2 regions of the Methylocystis rosea genome follow, and region 2 is predicted to be linked to the other one. Evidence: predicted binding sites of a transcription regulator. Region 2 holds the regulator's gene; the other holds the start of a gene.
What was found. The regulator PhoB, encoded in region 2, activates phosphate uptake and scavenging genes when phosphate is short. The targets are predictions, from matches to a motif close to TGTCATNNANCTGTCAT.
Positions count from the first base shown of each region.

Region 1: EHO51_RS16005 (UDP-2,3-diacylglucosamine diphosphatase) is a predicted target of PhoB. The motif match lies at 2,593-2,609, and genes of this name have one in related genera.

Region 1 is NZ_CP034086.1:3,305,462-3,309,672, forward strand. Features, by position in the region: gene glpK (glycerol kinase GlpK) at 1-283, opposite strand, end outside; gene EHO51_RS15985 (hypothetical protein) at 380-754, shown strand; gene EHO51_RS15990 ((2Fe-2S)-binding protein) at 1,053-1,289, shown strand; gene bfr (bacterioferritin) at 1,317-1,799, shown strand; gene EHO51_RS16000 (helix-turn-helix domain-containing protein) at 1,855-2,472, opposite strand; gene EHO51_RS16005 (UDP-2,3-diacylglucosamine diphosphatase) at 2,720-3,550, shown strand; gene EHO51_RS16010 (glycosyltransferase family 4 protein) at 3,550-4,211, shown strand, end outside.
Region 2 is NZ_CP034086.1:2,857,613-2,861,823, forward strand. Features, by position in the region: gene EHO51_RS13795 (aspartate aminotransferase family protein) at 1-303, opposite strand, end outside; gene EHO51_RS13800 (GcrA family cell cycle regulator) at 716-1,234, shown strand; gene phoB (phosphate regulon transcriptional regulator PhoB) at 1,250-1,996, opposite strand; gene phoU (phosphate signaling complex protein PhoU) at 1,993-2,709, opposite strand; gene pstB (phosphate ABC transporter ATP-binding protein PstB) at 2,734-3,525, opposite strand; gene pstA (phosphate ABC transporter permease PstA) at 3,522-4,211, opposite strand, start outside.

The sequences.
Region 1 (4,211 bases), 450 kb from region 2:
GCGCGCCGGTCGCCGCATCCCACAAGACCGTCGTCTCGCGCTGATTGGTGACGCCGACGGCCGAGAGGTCGCTGGCCGAGAGGTTGGCCTCGGCCAGCGCCGCTTGGATCACGCTCTGCGCATTGCGCCAAATCTCGGCCGCGTCATGTTCGACCCAGCCGGGGCGGGGATAGATTTGCCGGTGCTCGCGCTGCGCCTTAGCGACGATCCCGCCGACCTTGTCCATCAAGACAAAGCGGGTGCTCGTCGTGCCCTGATCGAGGGCGCCCAGGAGTTTGGACATTCATAACCCTCTGATGAACGGAAGTTTCAGCCTCGGTTCAGCGCATTCGCCGTAATTGGAAAACGGTTCCATCATTTCTCAAAAGGAGGATGCTCCATGAGATCGGCAGCCGTCAAAACCCTATCGGCGCCAGTCAAGCCGGCCTTCGCCGCGCTTCTCTTCGTTCTCGCTTCGAACGCATTCGCGCCAGAGGCTTCCGCGCTGCCGGGGATTGATCGCGCGCCCGCGGCTCAGCTCCGCCCCGGCGTCGAGAAGGCGCGCTGGGTGTGCGGACCCTACCGGTGCTGGTGGCAGCCTGGCTATGGCTGGGGCGGCGGCTACGGCTGGGGTGGTCCCCGCTGGGGCGGCGGCTATGGTTGGCGACGCCCAGGCTGGGGTGGACCAGGCTGGGGCGGACCGGGATGGGGTGGACCAGGGTGGGGCGGACGCGGCGGCTGGGGCGGCGGCGGCTGGGGACACCGTCACTGGTAGGAAAGATTTAACCCCAAGAAGCCCCGAGATCAGGAGCCGCGGACGTCGTTCGCGGCTCGTTTTTTTACACTTGCCGCGAGACCAATCCGTTCGAGATGTATTTGATAAACCGGCATGGTCCTTGCCAATCAGAGGTCATCGGCGCGGGTCTGTCCGAAAGGCGACACGCGAGAGTTGGCAAACGGAAGGAGATGTTGTAACCTACTGATACGAAAGGTAGTTTGCAATCTTTCCAAAGAAGGGAAATTTGCAACCTTTCCAGAAAGTAGTTTGCAACCTTTCCAAACTAGGCTAAGTAATGATCGTCTGTTCGTGCAACGTCCTGTCGGACCGCGATGTGCGCGATACGCTTGGGCCACGCGGTGACCGGCCTTCGGTTTCAGCTGTGTTCCGGCATATGGGCTGCGAGGCGAAATGCGGGCGCTGCGTGCGCAGCATTGTCGCCATCGTCGACCAGCACGCCGCGAGAGGATTGGATGAGTGCTCGGGGAGCGGCGATTGTGAAGGCTGTCGCGCCGACGAATTGGCGGCGTAAGTCTATTTTCATGGAAAGGATGCGGACATGCGCGGTGACGCGAAGGTCATCGACTATCTCAATCGCGGGTTGCGCGCAGAATTGACCGCGGTCAATCAATACTGGCTGCACTACCGCATATTCCACAATTGGGGTTTTCTCGAACTCGCCAAGAAATGGCGGGAAGAGTCGATCGAGGAGATGCGTCACGCGGATCATTTCGCCGAGCGTATCCTCTTCCTTGAGGGCTTCCCGAATATGCAGGTGCTCGATCCGCTGCGCATCGGCCAATCCGTCGAGGAGATCGTTAAGGCGGACCTCGAGACCGAGTTCGCCGCCCGCGAGCTGTATCTCGAAGCCGCGGCCTATTGTCTCTCGATCAATGATCGCGTTTCCGAGCAGCTTTTCGAAGGCGTGGTGAAGAGCGAGGAAAAGCACATCGACTTCCTCGAGACGCAGCTTGAGTTGATCAAGCAGCTCGGCGTCCAGCTTTACTCGCAAAAGCACGTCGGCGAGTTGCACTCCTCCTGACCGAGGGACACGCCATCCACCGCCGCAGAACGCTTCGCGCGTCCGCGGCGGCGGGTCATTCCATCACCGCCGCCTTCAGAATGCACACCATCGTCGCCTGCGCCGGCGTTTTGCCGAGGTTGCGGATAATGTGCGGCCGGTCGCAGCGATAGCGCAGGGTTTCCCCAGCCTTCACGCTGGACTTCGCTCCGGCGACCTCGACCTCAAGCTCGCCGTCGCGCACGGACAGGCTCTCGACCGAGCCGCGCTGATGCGCCTCGGATTCCAATACGCCTCCAGGCGCGGCGGCGAATTCATAGCACTGCAGCCACTCGACCGTCTTGATCCAGCCGATGATCTCGAGCCGGCATTTGCCGTCGTCGGAGACCAGGATGGGCGTGTCCGCTTTGCTGGTTTTCTCGAGGAAGGGTCCGTCTTCCGTCGTCTGCAATACCCGCTCGATCGAGACGTCGAGCGCCTGCGCGAGACGCCAGATGGTGGCGAGCGTGGGATTGGTTTCATTGCGCTCGATCTGGCTGATGATCGACTTGGCGACTCCAGATTGCGAAGAGAGTTCGGAAAGCGACAAATTATAGGCTTTCCGCAGCCGCTGCACGGTCGCGCCGAGCTGTCCAGAAAGCGCCAGCGCGCCCGCCTGCAACATTTTTTGCTTGTCCTGACCTTCGACGCCCATGATCTCCAGCGCTTCAGCTGCGCCCGTAGGTTTCAGAATCGATCGGCAAGATAGCCGACTGCGTTCGAAATATCGAACAGCGAACCCCCGCGCTTGCGCCTGCTCGAGCCGAGACGGCCATGTCATCTGGCTGTGATGCGAATCTGGTCAATCAGGCCAAGCGGCGAAGGCGAGAGGCGGACAGCTCATGCTCGACAGAAACGCCAGGGTGAATGTCTCCCAAGCGGTGCGCTCCAACACAGCGCAGATGTCGGATCCGGCAAGTGAATATGCAGTGAAGCGCTATCGGACGCTGTTTTTGTCCGATCTGCATCTGGGCGCACGCGGCGCCCAGGCTGAACTGCTGGTCGATTTCCTCAAACATAACGACGCCGACACGTTCTATCTTGTCGGCGACATCGTCGACGGCTGGCGGCTGAAAAACGGCTGGTATTGGCCGCAGGCGCATAACGACGTGATTCAAAAGCTGTTGCGCAAGGCTCGTAAGGGCGCGCATGTCATCTACGTGCCGGGCAATCACGACGAATTCGCCCGCGAATACACCGGCCTCAACTTCGGCGGCGTCGATGTCGTCGACCACGCGCTGCATGAAACCGCCGACGGCAAGACCATGCTGGTCATCCACGGCGATCAGTTCGACATCGTCGTGCGCAACGCCCGCTGGCTCGCCTTCTTCGGCGACTGGGCCTATGATTTTGCGATCGTCGTCAACACCTGGTTCAACCGTGCGCGCCGCATGTTCGGCGTCGGCTATTGGTCGCTTTCCGCCTGGGCGAAGCTGAAGGTCAAGAACGCCGTCAATTTCATCGGCGATTTCGAGAACGCCCTCGCGTCCGAGGCGGCCCGCCGCAACGTTGACGGCGTGATCTGCGGACATATCCATCACGCGACGATCAAGACGATCAGCGGCAAGCTCTACGTCAATACCGGAGACTTTGTCGAAAGCTGCACCGCGATCGCCGAACATGACGATGGCGCATTTGAGATTTTGCGGTGGCACAAGACGGCGGCTGAACGCGAGGCGGCCGACGCGGCCGAGCGCGCCAGGGCCTTGCCCGAGAGAGCGGCGGCGGCTTGATGCGAATATTGGTTGCGACGGACGCCTGGCGTCCGCAGGTCAATGGCGTCGTCCGATCGCTGGAGACCATGGCGCAGTCGGCGCGCGCGCTGGGCGCCGAGATCGACTTTTTGACCCCGCGCGACTTCAATTCGCTGCCCATGCCGACCTATCCGGAGATCGCGCTGGCGCTCGCTTCGCCGCGCGCCGTTCGCCGGCGGCTCGAAAATGGTTATGACCACGTCCATATTGCGACGGAAGGGCCGATCGGCCTTGTGACCCGCGCCGTCCTCTTGCGGGCGCGCCGCTCTTTCACCACGAGCTTCCACACGCGCTTCCCCGAATATATCCAGGCGCGTTTTGGGCTTCCCGTCGGGGTCGCTTATGCGGCGTTGCGCCGCTTCCATAACGCCGGCGCCGGCGTGATGGTGTCGACGCCAAGCCTGTCGCGCGAATTGTCGGAGCGGGGATTTCGGCGGGTCCTGCGCTGGTCGCGCGGCGTGGACCACGCGTTGTTTACCCCCGATGCGGCGACGCCGCTTCCCTATGAGCGGCCGATTTTCCTTTACGCCGGGCGCCTCGCCGTCGAGAAAAACATCGAGGCGTTTTTGTCGCTCGATCTGCCGGGCACGAAGCTTGTCGCCGGCGACGGACCGGCGCGCGCGGGGCTCGAAGCCAAATT
Region 2 (4,211 bases):
CTCGACCGCTTCCGCGCCGGAATTGGTGAAAAAGACCAGATCGGCGAATGTGGCGTCGCAAAGCCGCTCCGCGAGCCGCTCGGCCTGCGGGATGCGAAAAAGATTGGAGACATGCCACGGCTCTTCCGCCGCGCGCTTCAAAGTCTCGACGAGATGCGGGTGATTGTGGCCGAGCGACAGTACGGCGACGCCCGCGCTGAAGTCGAGATAGCGGTCGCCGTTTTCCGCAGTCAGCCACGCGCCTTCGCCATGTTTGAATGCGAGATCGGCGCGCGGATAGGTCGGATAAAGCGCTGACGTCAAAAGCCCTGCTCCATGCTCCCGTCGCTGGCTCCGGCCAGAGGAGGCTAAAAAAACAAAGCGCCGCCCGTTTAGGGCGGCAGTTCAGGACGGGATTTTATGCGCGCCGCCCGACGCGGTCAAATCCATGGCGCGGTTCGATATTGGCGTCAAAGCCAGCTGGCGCGGCCGCGCTAGGGTGAGTCCTGCGGGCAACAGTCTCGCCGAAAGCCTGTTGAGAACGCCAGCGCGCGCTTGCCAGCGCGACTCGCGCATGATTCAAAGTAAACAGAAAGTTTCTAGTCAGCGCCCGCGTAGTTCGTTTGGGCGTGTTCTCTCGAGTGTTGATGCGCATCACATCGCCGCAGGGCTTCAGACCTGCGCAGCGGTCGGAAGACATCCGATCCGCGCTCGACCCGAAAGAATGGAGAGCCTAATGTCATGGACCGACGAACGCGTCGAACTGCTCCGCAAGCTTTGGAGCGATGGTCTCAGCGCCAGCCAAGTGGCGGCGGAACTTGGACCGGGCATCACCCGCAACGCTGTGATCGGAAAGATCCATCGTCTGGGACTCGCCGAACGCGCCAAGACGGCGAGCGCGCAGCGGCCGCGCGTCGCCAAGGCCCCTCGCCCGACGCACCCGCGCATGAACGGCGTCTCGTCGCACGGCAATCTTGCGCTCGCTTTCGCGCCGCATGCGCTGGCGGCGCCGCGGCGTGCGCCTGAAGAAGAGGTCGTGATCCCGATATCGGAGCGCGTCACGCTCATGGAGCTCCGCGAATCCATGTGCCGCTGGCCGATGGGCGACCCCACGTCGGCGGAGTTCCGCTTCTGCGGCGGCAAGTCGACGATCGGCGGCGGCCCCTACTGCGCCTATCACGCGCGCGTCGCCTATCAGCCTGCGCAAGATCGCCGCCGCGCGCGCGATCAGTTCAGGGCGCAGCGTTACGCGTGAACCGCATCGGACACGTCACTCGTGTCCGAACGTTTCATCGAAAGAATAGCCCGCGCCGCGCACCGTGCGGATCGGATCCTTCTCGCGGCCGCGGATCAGCGCCTTGCGGAGCCGTCCGACATGGACGTCGACCGTACGCTCGTCGATCTCCGCCGACATGCCCCAAACACTGTCGAGCAGCTGCGCCCGCGTGAACACGCGTCCGGGCTTCTCCATAAAATATTCGAGCAGCCGGAATTCGGTCGGACCGAGGTGGATTTCGCGGCCGGATCGCCGCACGCGACGGGTGTCGCGGTCGAGGTCGATATCGCCGAGCGTGAGCCGTGAAGCGACGCGCTCGGGCCGCGCCCGGCGCAGCAGCGCGCGCACCCGCGCCATCAGCTCCGGAGTCGAAAACGGTTTGACGACATAATCATCGGCGCCGACCGAAAGGCCGCGCACGCGCTCGCCTTCCTCGCCGCGCGCGGTCAGCATGATCACCGGCATGTCTCGCGCGCTGTCCCGCGCCCGCAGGCGTCGGCAGATTTCAAGTCCGGAAACGCCCGGCAGCATCCAGTCGAGAATGACGAGATCGGGCGGCGACTCGGCGAGCCGCAGTTCGGCTTCATCGCCATTGTCGACATGTTCGACCTGATAGCCTTCCGCTTCAAGGTTATACACGAGCAGCGTCGCGAGCGACGTCTCGTCCTCGACGACGAGGATTCGCGGCGCCCGATCGCTTTTCCCAATCCGCTGTAGGACGGCGGACGTCACGTCGCTCATTGCGCCGCCTCGTCCTTCAGGCCGAAGTCGGGAACGCGCGTCTTCGGCCGCTCCGTGGGCATCGCCTCGCCGGTGACCAGATAAACGACCGTCTCCGAGATGTTGGTCGTGTGATCGCCGATCCGCTCCAGATTCTTCGAGCAGAACAGGAGATGCGTACAGAAGGAGATGTTGCGCGGGTCCTCCATCATGAAGGTGAGGAGATCGCGGAACACCGAATCCTCCAGCGCGTCGAGATCGGAATCGTTCTGCCAGACCGCGCGCGCCCGCTCGGTGTCGCGCAAGGCGTAGGCGTCCAACGAGTCCTTAAGCTGCATCGCGGCGATTTCATGCATCGACTTCAGACCGACGATCGCGCGCGGCACGCGCGCCTCCGACACGATCTTGAGCGTTCTCTTGGCGATGTTCTTGGCCAGATCGCCGACGCGCTCGATGTCGCCGGAAATGCGGATCGCGGCGATGCATTCACGCAGATCGACCGCAAGCGGCTGCCGGCGCGCGATGGTGAGAATGGCGTTCTCCTCGATTTCGCGCTGCAACGCGTCGAGACGAGGATCGCTGGAGACGACGCGGTGGGCGAGGTCGACGTCGAAGGTCGACAAAGCGTCCATCGCCTCCGCCAGCATTTTCTCCGCGACGCCGCCCATTTCAGCGATGCGGCGTCCCAGGGCTTCAAGGTCCCGGTCGTAGGATTTAACAATATGATCGCTCATGAGCGCCGTCCTTGAATCGCTGGTTTAGCCAAAACGGCCGGTGATGTAGTCGAGCGTGCGCTTCGCTTGGGGCTTGTTGAACACGTCGTCCGTCTCGCCGAATTCGACGAGCTCGCCGAGATACATGAACGCCGTGTAATCAGAGACGCGCACCGCCTGCTGCATGTTGTGGGTGACGATCGCTATGGTGTAGCGGCTGGCCAATTCGTCTATCAGCTCCTCGACCTTCGCCGTCGAAATCGGATCGAGCGCCGAACACGGCTCGTCGAACAGAATGATCTCCGGCTGCACCGCGACGCTGCGCGCGATGCAGAGTCGCTGCTGCTGTCCGCCTGACAGGCCCAGACCGCTGGTGTGAAGCTTGTCCTTGACCTCGTCCCAAAGAGCGGCGCCGCGCAGCGCGCCTTCGACGCGCGCGTCCATGTCGGCGCGCGGCAGTTTCTCGTATAGCCGAATGCCGAACGCGATGTTCTCATAGATCGACATTGGAAAGGGCGTCGGCTTTTGGAACACCATGCCGATGCGCGAGCGCAAGGCGTTAATGTCGACCGCCGGATCGAGAATATTCTCGCCGTCGAGCAGCACCTCTCCCTCGGCGCGCTGGCCGGGATAGAGATCATACATGCGGTTCAAGACGCGCAGCAGCGTGGACTTGCCGCAGCCCGAGGGGCCGATGAAGGATGTCACCTTATTAGCGTATAAGGGCATGGTGACGGCTTTGAGCGAATGCGACTCGCCGTAAAAGAAGTCGAGATTCCGCATTGAAACCTTGGTCAGCGGCGCCTTTACTTGAGCAATTTGAGCAGCGGCGTTCATTTCGAGTTCCTCCGCCCGGCGCTGAGCGCGCGGGCCGCGATCGAGAGAGCGAGAACAGCGACAGTGATGAGCAGCGCGCCGGTCCAAGCGAGCTGCTGCCAGTCCTTGTAGGGCGACAGGGCGAACTGAAAGATGACGACCGGCAGGCTCGCCATTGGGGCGGTGAGGTCGCTGCTCCAGAACTGATTGTTGAGCGCGGTGAAGAGCAGCGGCGCCGTCTCCCCCGAGACGCGCGCCACAGCGAGCAACACGCCGGTGATCAGTCCAGCCTTGGCGGCGCGATAGGCGACCTTGGCAACGACATGCGCACGGGGCGCGCCGAGCGCCGAAGCCGCCTCGCGCATCGAACCGGGCACAAGCAGCAGCATATCCTCGGTGGTTCGCACGACGACAGGGACGACCAACAGCGCCAGCGCCACGGCGCCCGAGATCGCCGAGAAGTGGCCCATCGGGTGAACGAGAATCTCATACACGAAGAGGCCGATGACGATCGATGGCGCGCTGAGCAGGATATCGTTGATGAAGCGCACGATCATCGTGAGCTTCGAATAGCGTCCGTATTCGGCCATATAAGTGCCGGCCAGCATGCCCAGCGGCGTGCCGATGGCGACGCCGATGATCGTCATGACAAGCGATCCGGCGATGGCGTTGAGAAGGCCGCCCTTGCTGCCGGGCGGCGGCGTCAT